Regions from separate parts of the Aeromicrobium sp. PFPM2_SD2 genome, predicted to be linked through region 1. Evidence: predicted binding sites of a transcription regulator. Region 1 holds the regulator's gene; the other holds the start of a gene.

What was found. Region 1 encodes LexA, which represses DNA repair genes until DNA is damaged. Its sites were predicted from a motif close to TCGAACANNTGTTCGA; they were not measured.
Positions count from the first base shown of each region.
Region 2: a site for LexA is predicted at 1,035-1,050, ahead of AC2W7G_RS03775 (HNH endonuclease signature motif containing protein). Genes of this name have one in related genera too.

Region 1 is NZ_JBNFNZ010000002.1:12,317-26,308, reverse strand. It holds gene AC2W7G_RS00630 (Dps family protein) at 1-173, shown strand, start outside; gene AC2W7G_RS00625 (sugar ABC transporter permease) at 260-1,486, opposite strand; gene AC2W7G_RS00620 (ATP-binding cassette domain-containing protein) at 1,483-2,277, opposite strand; partial or broken gene AC2W7G_RS00615 (sugar ABC transporter substrate-binding protein) at 2,363-3,402, opposite strand; gene AC2W7G_RS00610 (MarR family transcriptional regulator) at 3,674-3,895, shown strand; gene AC2W7G_RS00605 (ROK family protein) at 3,892-4,848, shown strand; gene AC2W7G_RS00600 (LysM peptidoglycan-binding domain-containing protein) at 4,836-5,180, opposite strand; gene lexA (transcriptional repressor LexA) at 5,493-6,203, shown strand; gene galE (UDP-glucose 4-epimerase GalE) at 6,206-7,162, opposite strand; partial or broken gene AC2W7G_RS00585 (ATP-dependent DNA helicase) at 7,176-9,136, opposite strand; gene hflX (GTPase HflX) at 9,224-10,609, opposite strand; gene dapF (diaminopimelate epimerase) at 10,602-11,435, opposite strand; gene miaA (tRNA (adenosine(37)-N6)-dimethylallyltransferase MiaA) at 11,432-12,337, opposite strand; gene AC2W7G_RS00565 (antitoxin) at 12,410-12,658, shown strand; gene AC2W7G_RS00560 (class III extradiol ring-cleavage dioxygenase family protein) at 12,796-13,434, opposite strand; gene AC2W7G_RS00555 (HhH-GPD-type base excision DNA repair protein) at 13,431-13,988, opposite strand.
Region 2 is NZ_JBNFNZ010000038.1:143-2,867, reverse strand. It holds gene AC2W7G_RS03785 (ABC transporter ATP-binding protein) at 1-97, opposite strand, end outside; gene AC2W7G_RS03780 (TetR/AcrR family transcriptional regulator) at 201-821, shown strand; gene AC2W7G_RS03775 (HNH endonuclease signature motif containing protein) at 1,065-2,369, shown strand; partial or broken gene AC2W7G_RS03770 (putative sulfate exporter family transporter) at 2,410-2,725, opposite strand, start outside.

The DNA of each region.
Region 1 (13,992 bases):
TCTCGGACATCGACCCGATGACCGAGGACCTCATCATCGCCCAGGCCCGCCAGCTGGAGCTGTTCCACTGGTTCGTCCGCGCCCACCTCGAGAACGCCGGCGGTCAGCTCTCGACCGCCGAGGCCGACGGCGAGATCACCGCGGCCGTCGCGGCCAGCGAGGCCGCCGACTGACGGTCACCCTCCCCCGCACGCAGCACGGCGCGGTCGCCCCCTCCCTCGGGTCGCGACCGCCGCCGTGGTCTGTGTGGCGGGAGCGGCTAGCCGCGTCCGCTGCTGCGACGCGCCCGGCGCGACAGCGAGTCGATGGTGACCGCGAGCAGCAGCACCGCACCGGTGACCATGTAGCGCACCTCGGCGTCCACGCCGACGAGGTTCAGGCCGCTGGTGATCGACTGCAGCACGAGCATGCCGAACAGCGCCGCGTACATCGAGCCACGACCGCCGAAGAGGCTGACGCCGCCGATGACCGCCGCGGCGATCGCCATGAGGTTGGTGTCGCCGCCGCCGCTGGACTGGGCCACCGACTGCAGACGGGCCGCGGCCAGCACGCCGCCGAACGTCGCGAAGAACGACGTCAGCGCGAACACCGACACGTAGATCCAGTTGACCCGGATGCCCGAGCGGCGCGAGGCCTCCTCGTTGCCGCCGACGGCGAAGACGTGACGACCCCAGCGGGTCTTGCGGATCACCTGGTCCATCAGGACGATCACCAGGATCCACAGCAGCGGCATCCAGCCGATGCCGCGGTCGACGTTCAGGTACGACGCGGCGAAGGCCAGGCCGGCGACGATGAGGGCGGCGCGGATGGCGACGCTGAGCACCGAGGGAGCGGACAGGTTCGCCGCGCGGCGCTTGCTGATGGTGCGGAACCGGCCGAGGAAGTACGCCACGCCGGCCAGGACGGCCAGGACGTACGACGCCAGCGGCGACAGGAACTTGAAGTTCGCGAACTCGATCAGCCAGGAGTCGCTGGGCAGGTTCACCGTGCCGTTGGAGCCCAGGACGACCAGCTGCAGGCCCAGGAAGGCCAGCAGGCCGGCCAGGGTGATGACGAAGCTCGGGACACCGAAGCGGGTGAACAGCAGGCCGTACAGCACGCCGATCGCCAGGCCGGCGGCCAGCGCGACGGCGATCGCCGGCACCAGCGCCCACCCGTGGTAGACCATCAGCACGGCCATGATCGAGCCGCCCAGGCCGCTGACCGAGCCGACCGACAGGTCGATCTCGCCGAGCAGCAGCACGAGGATGACGCCGACCGAGATCATGCCGGTCGCCGCGGACGAGAGCAGCAGCTCGACCAGGTTGCGCGAGGACAGGAAGCGCTCGTTCTGGGCGTAGAAGACGATCCAGATGATGATGAGGCCCACGATGACCGGGACCATGCCCAGGTCACCGGACTTCATCCGGCGGACGAAGCCGGACAGCAGAGCCTTGGGCGAGGAGTCCTCGACGAGGCGCTCGTCGGTCTTGTCGGCGAAGCTCATGCCTCGGCTCCCTTCGGGGTCGTGGTGCGGCGGGCGCGCAGCGACACCGCGTTGTCGGACGCGCCGGTGATCGCGGCGACGAGCTTGTCGGTCGAGACGTCGTCGATGTGGAACTCCGCACCGTTGCGGCCCAGACGCAGGACGTAGATGCGGTCGGCCACGGCCTGGACGTCGGCCATGTTGTGGGTGATGAGCACGACGCCGAGGCCGTTCTCGCGCAGGCGCTCGACCAGGTTGAGCACCTCGGCGGTCTGGGCGACGCCCAGCGCGGCGGTCGGCTCGTCGAGCATGACGACCTTGGGGTTGCCCACCAGGCTGCGCGCGATGGCGACGGTCTGGCGCTGGCCGCCGGACAGCGACGCGATCGGGATGCGCACCGAGGGGATCTTGGCCGAGAGCTGGCGCAGCAGGGCCCAGCTGTTCTTCTCCATCTCGACCTCGTCGAGGGTGCCGCCGGAGGCGAGCTCCTGACCGAGGTAGAGGTTGGCGACGACGTCGAGGTTGTCGGCCAGCGCGAGGTCCTGGAACACGGTCGCGATGCCGAGCTCCTGGGCCGCCTTCGGGCCGGGGATGTTCACCGTCCTGCCGTCGAAGACGATCTCGCCCTCGTCGGGCTGGTAGACGCCGGACATGATCTTGACGAGCGTCGACTTGCCGGCGCCGTTGTCGCCGACCAGGGCGACGACCTCGCCGGGTCGGACGTCGAAGTCGACGTCCGCGAGCGCCTGCACGGCGCCGAACCGCTTGCCGATGCCCTTGAGGGACAGCACCGGGGCTGGGGTGGTGGTCATGACAGAGACCTTCTGTGTGAGGGAGGGAGGGTGGTGCATGGCTCGAGGGGGCAGCCCGGGTCGGGCTGCCCCCTCGAGACGGGACTCAGCTCAGGCCGGCCCCGGAGCACGCGCTCGCGTACTCGCCGGTGCAGATGTCGTCGACGCTGTAGAACTTGTCGGCGACGACCGTGTCCTTGATGTTCTCCTTGGTGACCTTGATCGGGTCGAGGATGTAGGACGGGACGCCACGGAAGTCCGTGGTGTCGGTGACCTCGTCACCGTTGGCGACGGCCACGGCCAGCTCGGCGGCCTTCTCGGCCTCCACCTTGATCGGCTTGTAGACGGTCATGTACTGCTGACCGGCCACGATGCGCTGGATGGCGGCGAGCTCGGCGTCCTGGCCGACGATCGGCGGCATCTTGGTGACGCCGTCGGCACGCAGGGCGGCGAAGACGCCACCGGCCTGGCCGTCGTTGGCGGCGTAGACGCCGGCCAGCGAGGCCGCGTCGATCTTGCTCAGCTGGGTGCTGGTGAACTCCTGGGCGTTCTCCGGGCTCCAGTCGGGGTTGTCGTATCGGCGACGACCTCGAGGCCGGACTTGTCGATGACGCTGTGCGCGCCCTTCTTGAAGTCGGCGGCGTTCGGGTCGGTCGGCGAGCCGTTGAGCATCAGGATGTCGCCCTTGTCGCCGGTGGCCTCGACGATGGCCTCACCCTGCAGCTCGCCCACGCGCTCGTTGTTGAACGAGACGTAGTAGTCGGCGTTGGTGATGAAGCGGTCGTAGGAGATGACCGGGACGTCGGACGACTGCGCCGACTTCACGATGCCCTCGGCGGCCTTGCCGTCGACCGGGTCGAGCACGAGCACCGAGGCGCCGGCGGTGAGCGCCGACTGGGCCTGGTCCTGCTGCTTCGACGCGTCCTGGTCGGCGTTGAGGTAGTTGACCTTGCAGTCGTCGCACAGCTCCTTGACCTTCGCCTCGAACAGCGGCTTGTCGAAGGCCTCGTAGCGGGTCGTCTTGGTCTCGGGCAGGAGCAGGGCGATGGTCTTGCCGCCCTCGCCACCGCCGCCCGATCCCTCGTCACTGTCGTTGGCGCCACACGCGGCGAGCGCCGCGAGGGAGGTGCCAGCAGCCACAGCCATCACGGCTGCGCGGGTGAGTCGGTTCACGCGTTCCTCCAGGTTGTGGACGGCGGGGGCCGTCGCGGATTTCCTTCACTCGCGCAGGGCGAGACACGAGCAGTGTCATACGTCACAACGTTGTCGTCAAGTAACGAAGACAAATCCAGACAGTAACGGCACGGCGACCACTTTTGTCTTCGGACCTTGACGACAACTGGTGGGATACCTCACAGTGACGCACATGTCGTCCCCGGGCACTGCCTCCTCCCTGCGCGCTGCGAACGAGACCCGTGTGGTCCGGGCGCTGCGTCAGCACCAGGAGCTGAGCCAGGCCGACATCGCGCGCGACACCGGGCTGGCCCCGGCGACCGTGTCCAGCATCGTGAAGGACCTCGTCGCGGCCGGCCTGCTGACCACCACCGGGGGGGCCGGGCGCCGCGGCGCCACGGTCGCGATCTCCCGCGCGCCGGGCTCGTCGGCGGCATCGACTTCGGCCACTCCCACGTTCAGGTGAGCCTCGGTGACCTGGGCGGACGCGTGCTCGTCACGGCGCAGGAGTCGCTCGACAACGACCACGACCACGAGGACGGCCTGGCCCTGGCCCACCGCATGCTCGACCGGCTGCGGGAGGCCGAGCCGGACTCGGGCACGTTGCACGCCGTGGGGATCGGGCTGCCCGCTCCCCTGGGCGCCGACGGCGTCATCGACTCCGGCTCGATCCTGCCCGGGTGGGTCGGCGTGCACGCCGCCATGGCCGGCGAGAAGGAGCTCGGCGTCCCGACCCGCGCGGACAACGACGCCAACCTGGGCGCCCTGGCCGAGCACGCGGTCGGCGCCGGACGTGGCACCTCGTCGATGGCCTACCTGAAGCTGTCGTCGGGCGTCGGCTGCGGGCTCGTGCTGGACGGCCGGGTCTACCGCGGCGGCATCGGCACGGCCGGCGAGCTCGGCCACATGACCATGGACGAGACCGGCCCGCTGTGCCGGTGCGGCAGCCGCGGGTGCCTCGAGGCCTACGTCGGCGGATCGGCCCTGACCTCGCAGTTCGCGCCGATCCGGGCCGAGCTGACGGTGCGCGAGTTCGTCGCCCTGGCCAACGCCGGCGACACGGGCGCGCAGCGCCTGATCGAGGACGCCGGGCGCTACCTCGGACGCGCGGCGGCCGCGTTGGCCAACGTGCTGGGACCCGAGCTGCTGGTGATCGGCGGCGACCTGTCGGACGCCGGCGCCCCCTCATCGACGGGGTCCGCGACGGGCTGCGTCGCCACGCCCTGGCCCCCGTCGCGGCCCAGGTACGCGTCGAGCGGGCCGCCCTGGGCGCCCGCTCGTCGTCGATCGGCAGCGTGCTCTATGCGCTGGAGGGCCTCTCTCTCACCACCGGGACCGCACGCACGGCCTGACACGGACGGGGCACCGGACCGTCTTCCCAGCCGGCCGGCACCCCGTCCGCGACGTCACTCGGAGTAGACCGGCACGGCCAGCTTGTGACCGATCTGCAGGCCGGCCGCCGAGTCCAGCGCGTTCAGCTTCATGATCTGGTCGACCGTCTCGCGCTGGTCGCCCTCGGGGTTCGCCGCGCCGGCGATCTGCCACAGCGTCTGGCCCGGTTTCACCGTCACCTCGGTCGTCTCGATCGCGACCCCCTGGTCAGAGGTCGCGGCCGTGGTCGAGCCCAGCGCGATCGCGAGGGCGAACATCGCGGCCAGCGCGGCGACGAACAGGACCAGCTTGCCGCGGGTCGTCAGGCGGACCGGGGCCTGCGTGCGGGCGACCGGGGCGTGGAAGGAGATGGTGGTCATGCGTGCCTCCGAGGGGGAAGTGAGACGGTTCGGTTGACTGAGGTGCGTTCGACCGGACGCCCATGCGTACGGGATGTCATTCGGGTGCGAACAGGCGTTCGATCGAACACGTGTTTGACAATACAGACCCCCACCGACAAGCACCACCCCGAATCGAACATCTTTTCGAACTTTCTCCACGGTGACGTCGATCACGGGGCGGAAAACCCCGTCGTTCCAGGAAAGCGCTGCCTCCTGCGGGCGCGCGACACGCCCTCGGACCCGTCGAACATATGTTTGATCTGGCCCCGCCGGACGCGCTACCGTCCTCCCATGAGCGATGACACCGAGGTGCGCGAGCTTCCCGACGGCCCTGCGGACGAGCACGGACTCACCCCGCGCCAGCGGCGTGTGCTGGAGTTCCTGCGCGAGCAGATCAGCGACCGGGGCTACCCGCCGAGCATGCGCGAGATCGGTGCCGCGGTCGGCCTGGTCAGCACCTCCTCGGTGTCCCACCAGCTCAAGTCGCTCGAGCGCCTCGGCTACATCCGCCGCGACCCCAACCGGCCGCGCGCGCTCGAGGTCTTCGCGCCGGGCGGCGCCGTCCGCCCCGCCGTCGCCCAGGCCGACGAGGTCGTCGACGAGACCGGGTCGCGCGACGAGCGTCCCGACGCCACCTACGTGCCCATGGTCGGCAAGATCGCGGCGGGCGGCCCGATCCTGGCCGAGGAGCGGGTCGAGGACGTCTTCCCGCTGCCCAAGTCACTGGTCGGCGACGGCACGCTCTTCCTGCTCGAGGTGCAGGGCGACTCGATGATCGACGCGGCGATCTGCAGCGGCGACTACGTCGTGGTGCGCCAGCAGCCCGTCGCCGAGAACGGCGAGATCGTGGCCGCCATGCTCGACGGCGAGGCGACGGTCAAGACGTTCCAGCGCAAGGACGGCAAGGTCTGGCTGCTGCCGCACAACCCGGACTACTCCCCCATCGACGGCACCCACGCCACGATCCTGGGCAAGGTCACCGCCGTCCTGCGCCGCGTCTGAGCTCAGGCGCGCGCGGCCTGCCAGGCCGAGGCCACCATGTCCTCGATCGAGTGGCGCATCTTCCAGCCCAGGTCGCGCGCGGCGAGCTCGCCGGAGGCCACGATGCGGGCGGGGTCGCCGGGGCGACGCGGAGCGATCTCGGGGTCGACGTCCGTGCCGGTCACCGCGGCGAACGCGTCCATGATCTGCCGCACCGACACGCCGTCGCCGCTGCCCAGGTTGTAGACCGGCTCGAGCGGCTCCCCGTCGACCAGCCGGCGCGCGGCCACGACGTGGGCCTCGGCCAGGTCGGCGACGTGCACGTAGTCGCGCTCGCAGGTGCCGTCGGCGGTCGGGTAGTCGACGCCGTTGATGCGCGGACGACGGCCCTCGCGCAGCGCGTCCACCACCACCGGGAAGAGGTTGTGCGGGCTGGTGTCGAACAGGTCCGGCGTCGCGGAGCCGACCACGTTGAAGTACCGCAGCGACGTGTGGGTCAGGTCGCTGACCCGCGCCACGTCGCGCAGCAGCCACTCCCCGATGAGCTTGGACTCGCCGTACGGCGACTCGGGCAGCGTCGGCGTCTGCTCGGTCACCACGTCGACGTCGGGCGTGCCGTAGACGGCGGCGCTGGAGGAGAACACGATCCGCGCCACCCCGGCCTCGGCCATCGCCGCCAGGAGGCTCGCGGTGCCCTGCACGTTCTGCTCGTAGGTGTGCAACGGACGCTCGACCGAGACGCCGGCGTACTTGAACGCCGCCAGGTGCACGACGCCCTGCACGTCGTGCTCGCGCAGCACGCGGGTCATCGTCGCGGTGTCGAGCACGGACGCGTCGACGAGCGGCACCGACTCCGGCACGAATCCGCGGTGCCCGCTGGAGAGGTCGTCCACGACGACCACGTCCAGGCCCGCCTGACCGAAGGCCCGCACCACGTGCGCGCCGATGTATCCCGCTCCGCCGGTCACCAGGAAGGTCATGGCGCCAGCCTAGTCAGGCGGTGGCAGCCTGCCGGGCGGAGGCGTCGAGGCGGCGCAGCGACTCGCGGACGACCTGCGGGTCGGTGGTGCGCCACATCGGCGGGAGGGACGCGGCCAGGAAGCCGCCGTAGCGTGCCGTGGCGATGCGCGGGTCGAGGATCGCCACGACCCCGCGGTCGGTCGAGCGGCGCACCAGGCGGCCGGCGCCCTGGGCGAGCAGCAGCCCGGCGTGGGTCGCGGCGACGGACATGAACCCGTTGCCGCCGCGCTTCTCGACGAGCCGCTGCCGCGCGCTCATGAGCGGGTCGTCCGGTCGCGGGAACGGGATGCGGTCGATGAGGACGAGCTGCAGCGTGTCGCCGGGCAGGTCGACGCCCTGCCACAGGCTCAGCGTGCCGAACAGACAGGCGCTCGGCTCCTCGGCGAAGCGGCGCTGCAGGTCGCTGAGCTGGGCGTCGCCCTGGCACATGATCTCCAGGTCCGGCAGCCGCTCGCGCGTGGCCTCGGCCGCCCGCTCGGCCGCGCGGCGCGACGAGAACAGCCCGAGGGTGCGTCCGCCGGCCGCCTCGACCAGCTCGGCGATCTCGTCCAGCTGGGCGTCCACGAGGCCGTCGCGGCCGGGCACCGGCAGGTGCTTGGCGACGTACAGGACGCCCTGACGGCCGTAGTCGAACGGCGAGCCCACGTCCAGGCTGCGCCAGGGCAGCACCTCGTCGCCCGGCACCAGACCCAGCCCGCGGGCGGTGGAGTCGAACGTGCCGCCCACGGTCAGCGTCGCGCTGGTGAGCACGACGGTCTTGGCGCTGAACAGCTTGTCGCGCAGGCTGAACGCCACGTCCAGCGGCGCCACGTGCAGCTGCGGCCCGCCGCGTCCGGGCCCGTCGCTGGCCCACAACACCTCGGTGTCGCCCTTGCCGGCCATGCGCTCGGCGATGCGGCGCACCTCCGTGACGTGGGCCTGCGCCTGCTGCTTGCCGGGATCGGCCTCGTCATCCTTGGCCGACGTCTTCTCACGCGGGAACGCCGACAGGCACGCGCGGGCGGCGTCGCGGACGTTCTCCAGCGCCATCTGCAGGTGCTCGGGCGTGGCGTCGATGCGTCCGGCCTCGACGTGGGCCAGGGCCTCGGCGAGCGCGTCGGAGGCCTCGGTGAGGTCGTCGGCCTCGGGACCGTCGACGTAGCTGCGGGCCCGGCGGGCCGCCCGCTCGACGAGCACCGGCCGAGCTCGGCGGTGGACGCCTGCGTCACGCGGGCAGCCAGCTCGTGCGCCTCGTCGACCACGACGGCGTCGTGCTCGGGCAGCATCGGCACGCCGTCGACCGCGTCGATCGCCAGCATGGCGTGGTTCGTCACCACGACGTGGGCGTTCCAGGCGTCGGCCCGCGCGCGCTCGGCGAAGCACTCGTCGGAGTAGGGGCAGCGGCTCGCGCCCAGGCACTCGCGGTGGTTGACGCTGACCGCCCGCCAGGCGCGCTCGGAGTGACGCGGCGCGGCGTCCCGGTCGCCGACGCCCTTGGCCGAGGACTCCTCCTCGGCCCACTCGCGCAGCGCGACGACCTCCGACCCGAGCGTCCCCTCGGGCACGTCGACCAGGACCCCCTGGTCGTCCGGCGCGCCCTCGCGCACGCGGTGCAGGCAGGCGTAGTTCGAACGGCCCTTGACCACGGCGTAGCGCGGCACGGTCTCCATCGTCGCGGCGGCGGCCTCGGCGAGCGCGGGGAGGTCGCGCTCGACCAGCTGGTGCTGCAGCGCGAGCGTGGCGGTGGCGACGACGACCCGGCCCTCGTGCAGCAGGCTCGGCACGAGGTAGCCGAGCGACTTGCCGGTGCCGGTGCCGGCCTGGACGAGCAGGTGCTCGCCGTCGCGCAGCGACTCGGCGACCGCCTCGGCCATGGCCACCTGCCCGGGACGCTCGGACCCGCCGACCGCGTCGACGGCAGCCTTCAGCACGGTCTTCACGTCGGGGGTGGGCACGAGGACGAGCCTAGTCGCCGCGGGCGGACGGTCCGAGCGACGGTCCACACCCCGGGGCAGGCGGGGCGCGTTGAGTCGACCGAGCGACTACCTCGCGTAGGCCGACAGGGCGTGCGCGAGCTCGGGGTTGACGCGGGCCTGGACGTGCGTGCCGTCGCCCTCGTGCTCGAGCGCCTCGATCTCGCCCTCGGTGTGGATGCGGCCCAGCAGGTCGCCCCGGTCGTAGGGCAGCACGACGTCGACCAGCTCGGCCGGACGCGGCAGGTCCGCCTCGATCGCAGCGAGCAGCTCGTCGATGCCCTCCCCCGTGCGCGCGCTGACCACGACCGCGTGCGGCTCGGAGGTCAGGATGCGCTTGACCACCAGCGGGTCGGCGGCGTCGGCCTTGTTGATGACCACGATCTCGGGCACCTGGAGCGCGTCGATGTCGGCGAACACCGCCCGCACGGCGGCCAGCTGGCTGGCCGGGTCGGGGTGCGAGCCGTCGACGACGTGCAGCACGAGGTCGGCGTCGGCCACCTCCTCCAGGGTCGAGCGGAACGCCTCGACCAGCTGGTGCGGCAGGTGCCGGACGAACCCGACGGTGTCCGACAGCGTGTAGACGCGGCCGTCGGACGTCTGGTTGCGGCGGGTGGTCGGGTCCAGGGTGGCGAACAGCGCGTCCTCGACCAGCACGCCCGCGCCGGTGAGCCGGTTGAGCAGGCTCGACTTGCCGGCGTTGGTGTAGCCGGCGATGACGACCGCGGGCACCTCGCGGCGCTTGCGGTTGGCCCGCTTCGTCTCGCGGGTCGTGCGCAGCCCGGCCAGCTCGCGGCGCAGCTTGGCCATCTTGGCCTGGATGCGACGGCGGTCGGTCTCGAGCTTCGTCTCACCGGGACCACGGCCGCCGATGCCCTCGCCGCCGGCGGCGCGTCCACCGGCCTGGCGCGACAGGTTGCCGCCCCAGCCGCGCAGGCGTTGCGTCTGGTACTGCAGCTGGGCCAGCTCGACCTGCGCCTTGCCCTCGGCGCTCTTCGCGTGCTGGGCGAAGATGTCGAGGATCAGCGCGACCCGGTCGACGACCTTGACGTTCGTGCGGTCCTCGAGGTTGCGCATCTGGCTGGGAGCGAGCTCGCCGTCGCAGATGATCGTGTCGGCGCCGGTGGCCTGCACGGCCGCCTTGATCTCCTCGACCTTGCCGCGTCCGATGTAGGTGGCCGGGTCGGGCTTCTGCCGGCGCTGCAGGAGGGCGTCGAGCACCTCCGAGCCGGCCGTCTCGGCCAGCAGCTTCAGCTCGGCCAGCGAGTTCTCGGCGTCCTCGGCCGTGCCCTCGGTCCAGACGCCCACGAGCACGACGCGCTCCAGGCGCAGCTGGCGGTACTCGACCTCGGTGATGTCCTCGAGCTCGGTGCGCAGGCCGCCGACGCGGCGCAGGGAGTTGCGCTCCTCGAGCTCCAGGTCCTCGGTGCCCAGCTCTTCGTCGTGCTCAGCCACGCAGCCACTCCATCTCGCCCTCGGCGACGATCTCGGCGGGGCCGGTCAGGACGACACGGCCCTCGGGGGTCCAGGTCACGTCGAGGCGTCCGCCGGGGACGTCGACGCGGTAGGTGGCCGGCAGCGCGACGCCGTCGGCCGACATGCTGGCGACCGCGGCCGCGCAGGCCCCGGTGCCGCAGGAGCGGGTCTCGCCCGAGCCCCGCTCGTGGACGCGCATCGCCACGTGCTGGGGGCCGCGGCGCACGACCAGCTCGATGTTGACGCCGTCGGGGTAGACCGAACGGTCGTACTCGGGCTCCACCAGCAGGGTGCCCGCGTCGTCCAGGCTCGCGACCTGGGCGACCGCGTGCGGGTTGCCGGTGTGCACCTCGTCGGCCTCGAAGGTGCGTCCCTCGACGGTGACCTTCGAGACGCCGCCCAGCTCGGGCGTGCCCATGTCGACGCTGACCAGGTCGGCGTCGAACGTCACCGTCTTGATGCCGTCGCGCGTGCCGATCGGCAGCGGCCGGTCGGTGTCGACGAGGCCCCGGTCGGCCAGGTAGCGGGCGAAGACGCGCACGCCGTTGCCGCACATCTCGCTGACCGAGCCGTCGGCGTTGCGGTAGTCCATGAACCACTCGGCCTCGTCCTGGCCGGCGCCGGCATCACCGACGGCGGACGTCCGGACGACCCGCAGCACGCCGTCGGCCCCGAGACCGCGGCGGCGGTCGCACAGGGCGGCCACGAACGCCGGGTCGAGGTCGCCGTGGACGGTGCCGTCGGGGTCGGGCAGCAGCACGAAGTCGTTCTCGGTGCCGTGGCCCTTGGCCCAGGAAAAGGTCATGCCTTCCAGTCTACGAGCCGTTCCGCACGCGCGCCGAGATCGACGGCGTCGTGGGGCAGCCACCGGATGCGCGGGTCCTTGCGGAACCAGCGCTCCTGGCGGCGGGCGAACCTCCGCGTGCCGGTGACGGTCTGCTCGCGAGCCTCGTCCTCGGTGATCTCACCGGCCAGGAGGGCGAGCACCTGCTGGTAGCCCAGCGCCCGGCTCGCGGTCGGCGAGCCGGCCAGCCCGGCGGGCAGCAGCGAGCGCACCTCCGCCACGAGCCCCTGCTCCCACATGCGGTCGACGCGCCGGGCGATGCGCTCGTCGAGGACGTCGCGCGGGACGTCGAGGCCGACCATGACGACCTCGTCGTACACGTGCTCGTAGCCGGGCATCGTCGCGGTGAACGCGCCGGTCATCTCGACCACCTCGAGCGCCCGCACCAGGCGGCGCCCGTTGCTGGGCAGGATCTGGGCGGCCGCGGCCGGGTCGCGCTCGGCGAGCAGGCGGTGCAGGTGCTCGGGGCCGTGGGCCTCGAGCTCGGCGTCCCAGCGGGCCCGCACCTCGGGGTCGGTGCCGGGGAACTCCAGCGGGTCCAGCACCGCGCGGACGTAGAGGGCCGAGCCTCCGGCGAGCACCGGCACGACGCCGCGCGCGTGGCAGTCGGCGACGGCGGCGCGGGCCATCTGCTGGAACTCGGCGACCGACGCGGTCTCGGTGACGTCCAGGACGTCGAGGAGGTGGTGCGGGACCCCGCGGCGCTCCTCGACCGGCGTCTTGGCGGTGCCGACGTCCATGCCGCGGTACACCTGGTAGGCGTCCACGTTGACGATCTCGCCGCCGAGGCGCACGGCCAGGTCGATCGCCAGGTCGGACTTCCCCGACGCGGTGGGGCCGACGACGGCGACGACGGGAGGCATGGCTGGATCCTCCCAGATACCGTGGGGGCTCCAGCGCGGCGCCGGGCCGCGCCGCTCTCCCCGGAGGATCGCATGGGACTGTTCGGCAAGCTGGCCAGGAACGCGCCGGAGATCAAGCGCCGCGCCGCCGAGGCTGCGTCGACGCACCACGAGAAGATCGACGGCGCCATCGACAAGGCGGCCCAGGCCGCCGACCGCGCCACCAAGGGCAAGCACGGCACGCGCATCACCGGCGCCGCGGGCAAGGCGAAGCAGGGCGTGCAGCGGCTGGGCGACCAGCACCGCGGCGACGGCCCCGACGGCCGCGTCGCCCCCCGCTGAGGTCGGGGGGCCCGGGGTTCGGTCTACCTGGGGCCCCAGGTAGACCGACAAATGCCAGGGAGACGTGGCTGGCACGTGTCAGCTTCCCTGGCGTCTGTCCGCCGGCGAGCCCTTCGACAGGCTCAGGGAGATGCCGCTCAGGACGTGCTGACGTCCCAGCGGGCCACGAAGTAGCCGACGCCGAACGGGGCCTCGTACGCGAGGAGCTCGCCCTGGACCTCACGACCAGCGGCCGCCTCGCCCAGCGCACGCAGCGCGGGGGCGCCGTGGCACCACAGCTCGGTCGCCTCGTCGAGGTCGAGCGACGCCAGGCGCTTCGCGTCACCCGCGGCCAGGGCCTCGGCGATCGCGTGGTCGAACGGCACGGCCCGCACGTCCTCGTAGCCCGGCGACGTGATGTCCCGAGTCGCCGTGCCGTCGGCCAGGACGAGCAGCGCGACTCCCGCCTCGAGCTCGGGCACCGCGGACGTGTAGCGGCGCGGTCCCGTCCAGCCGGCCGCGTCCAGCAGCCAGGCGCCGACGGTGTGCCCGAGCGGCAGGACGAGGTCGTCGCCCCCGGCCCGCACGTCCACGCCCCAGGCGGCGAGCGTGCCCCCGGCGGACTCGTCCCGGACGTCCCCCTCGGGTGCCAGCACCACCACGCGGGCCGCGTCCTTCACGACCGACCGGACCACGTCCAGGCAGGTGACGCGCAGCCCGGCGAGCGGGTCCGCTCCCCCGCCCAGACCCGGGACGAGCAGGGGCGGCTGGGGCAGCACCGCGACGGGCACGGTCACTTCGCGGCCGCCTTCTTCTCCTTCTTGTAGGCGCGCACCTTCTGCAGGGACTCGGCGTCGACGACGTCGGCGACCGAGCGGTAGCCGGGCTCGGCGTAGTCGCCCGCAGCCTCCTGCCAGCCCTCCGGCTGCACGCCCTTCTGCTTGGCCAGGAGGGCGAGCAGGATCTTGGCCTTCTGCTCCCCGAAGCCGGGCAGCGCCTTGATGCGCTTGAGCAGGTCCTTGCCGCTGGACGCCTCGGCCCAGAGCCGCGTCACGTCGCCGTCGTGCTCGTCGACCACGATGCGCGCCAGCGCCTGGATGCGTCCGGCCATCGACCGCGCGTAGCGGTGCACGGCCGGCGGCTCGGCGCACAGGTCGGCGAACGCCTCGGCGTCCGCGTCGGCGATGGCGGCGGGGTCGAGGCTGCCGAACCGCTCGCGCAGCCGCGCCGGACCCGAGAACGCGCGCTCCATCGGGAACTGCTGGTCCAGCAGCATGCCCATGACGAGCGCGAACGGGTCGTCGGTCAGCAGCTGGTCGGCCTCGGTGTCACCGGTGATCGCGATTCCCATGGCG
Region 2 (2,725 bases), on a different contig from region 1:
GGGCGACGATCGCGCCGTCGGGCACGTCGAGACTCACTCCCCGCAGCACGAGCACGACGTCGTGGTAGACGACCTCGAGGTTCTGGACCGACAGCACGTTCTCTCCCGCCTGGTGGTTGAGCCGGACGCTAGGGAGTGGTGCGGGTCACTGACAAGTTGCAGGGCTGGTGAAACTATCCCGGACAGGGCATCCTGTCCGCGTGCACGAACCCTCTCCGCGCCTGCGACCCGAGGCGCTGCGCCAGACCGACGGGCGCCGCCGCCGCGGTGAACGGACCCGCCGCAGCATCGTCGAGGCGCACACCGCCCTGCTCCGCGAGGGCGACCTCAAGCCCACCGCCCAGACCATCGCCGAGCGGGCGGGCGTGTCCGTGCGGACGCTCTGGGTGGCCTTCGGCGACATGGAGGGGCTGCTCGACGCCACGACGGACTACTGGCTCCGCTCGGACTGGGAGCTGCGCGACCCCGTCGACGGCGACCTGCCCCTGGACGAGCGGCTCGACCGGTTCTGCGCCGAGCGTGCCCGGCGGCTGGAGAACATCGCCCCCGCGGCTCGGTCGGCGGCGCTCAGCGAGCCGTTCTCGGCCGCCCTGCAGGCCAGCCGGCGCCATCACGTGCAGCGCGTCCGCGACGCCGTCGAGGAGGTGTTCGCCACCGAGATCGCGGCGCTGGACCCCTCACGACGCGAGGACCAGGTGCTGGCCCTGACCGCGGCGTCGAGCTGGAACACCTGGTCGCTGCTGCGCGACGACCTCGGCCTGGACGTGCCCGCGGCGTCCGCCGTCGTCCGCCGCTCCCTCGAGGCGCTCCTGGCCGGGTAGGGGTCGGTGCTCGGCTCCTTGAGCTAGTCGAGAGGAGCCTGGGTGCTGGGTCGCCCGAGGGGCTGTTGACGAGGGAGCTGGGCGGGTGGCGGCTTGGTCCGTCGGCTCGCCCGAGTCGACTTGTGGCGCCCGTCGAGAGAAGCGGCCCAAGCCAAGAAGAACGTTGAAATGCTGAGGATTCTGAGTGGTTCTTGTCGGACGCGCGAGGTAGGATAGAACAAACGTTCGACCCGGGGGTCTCGGATGCTGATCGACCAGCTGGAGCGGCTGCGCGGGGAGCTGCGCGACCTCGAGGCGTGGTCGTTGACGGACGCGGAGCTGCGGTCGGTGACCGTGGAGATCCAGCGGACGATCGCGAGTCTCAACGAGACAGCGGTCCGCATGGCCGGGGCCGCCGAGGACCGTGCCCTGCCCCGCGAGGACGGCAACGCCTCCACCGTGGCGTGGCTGGCGAGCACGACGGGCATCGCCCGACGTGAGGCGTCGCGGATCGTGAAGCTCTCGCGTCTCGACGCGACTCGTGGTCTGGCGACGCGGGAGGCGTGGGCGTCCGGTGAGGTGTCGACCGAGCAGGCCTCGATCATCCTGACCGCGCTCGACCGGTTGCCGGAGTGGTTCGTGGCCGAGCAGCACGACGACGCCGAGACGACTCTCCTGCAGCATGCGGCCGAGTTCGCGGCGGACGACCTGCGGCGTCTCGCGAATCGGATCGTCGAGGTGGTCGACCCGCTTGCTGCGGACGAGGTGATCGGTGAGCAGCTGGAGCGTCAGGAGAAGCAGGCCTGGTCCGAGGCGCACGTGACGTTCACGCCGCGCGGTGACGGGCTGACCTGGGTGCGCGGCGCTCTTCCGGACGTGCAGGCCGACATGCTGCGCACCGTCCTCGAAGGACTCTCTGCACCGCGCCGGATCGATGCGCTGTTCCGCGACGTGGACGGTGAGCACTCCGACACCGAGATCGGCCGGCTCGACCACCCGCGGCGGATGGGCCAGGCGTTCTGCGAGCTGATCGAGCACCTGCCGAGCGAGTGCTTCCCGCAGGCGGGAGGCCTCATGGCCACGGTCACGGTCAACATCGACCTGGGAGATTTGCAGCAGCGGGTCTCGCGAGCGACCTTGAGCACCGGCTGCGACCTCAGCGCCAGCCAGGCGCGGCGGCTGGCCTGCAACGCTGGCATCCTCCCCATCGTGCTGAACGGCGACTCCCAGGTCCTCGACCTCGGCCGTGCCGACCGGCTCCACGACCGGAACCAGCGCGTCGCCCTCGCGAAGCGGGACGGCGGCTGCTCGTGGAAGGGCTGCGATCGCCCACCCGCCTGGTGCGAGGCCCACCACCTCAGACCGTGGAGCGAGGGCGGCGAGACCAGCCTCGACAACGGCGCCCTCTTCTGCTTCGCCCACCACCACCTGCTCCACGACAGCGACTGGTCAGCCCGCCTCGCCGAGGACGGCGTCGTCGAAGTCGTCCCGCCACCACGCATCGACCCGCTCCGACGACCGCTCAGGCACGCCAGACACGTGCGGCTCCGACCCCTCGTCCCCGCCTAGCGCTGCCAGAGGCTGTCGAAGGCCGTCCCGAGAAGGCAGGTCACAGCAGGACGACGACGAGCAGCAACGACGTGCCCACGACCGTCGCGGTGGCCACGCCGCTCAGCGCCAGCACCGCGCCCGGCACCGGCAGCAGGTCACGGACGCGCAGCCCCAGTCCCAGCCCGAACATGGCGGCCGCCAGCAGCACCGTCGTCGCTCCGTCGGCGACCTGGAGCACGCCCGACGGCAGGACACCGATGGAGCGCACGACGACCGCCCCGACGAAGCCGAGCACGAACCACGGCACGAGCGGAGCGCCCCGACCCTTCCCGGGACGGGTCGTGCCACGCGCGACCACGGCGTAGACGGGAGCC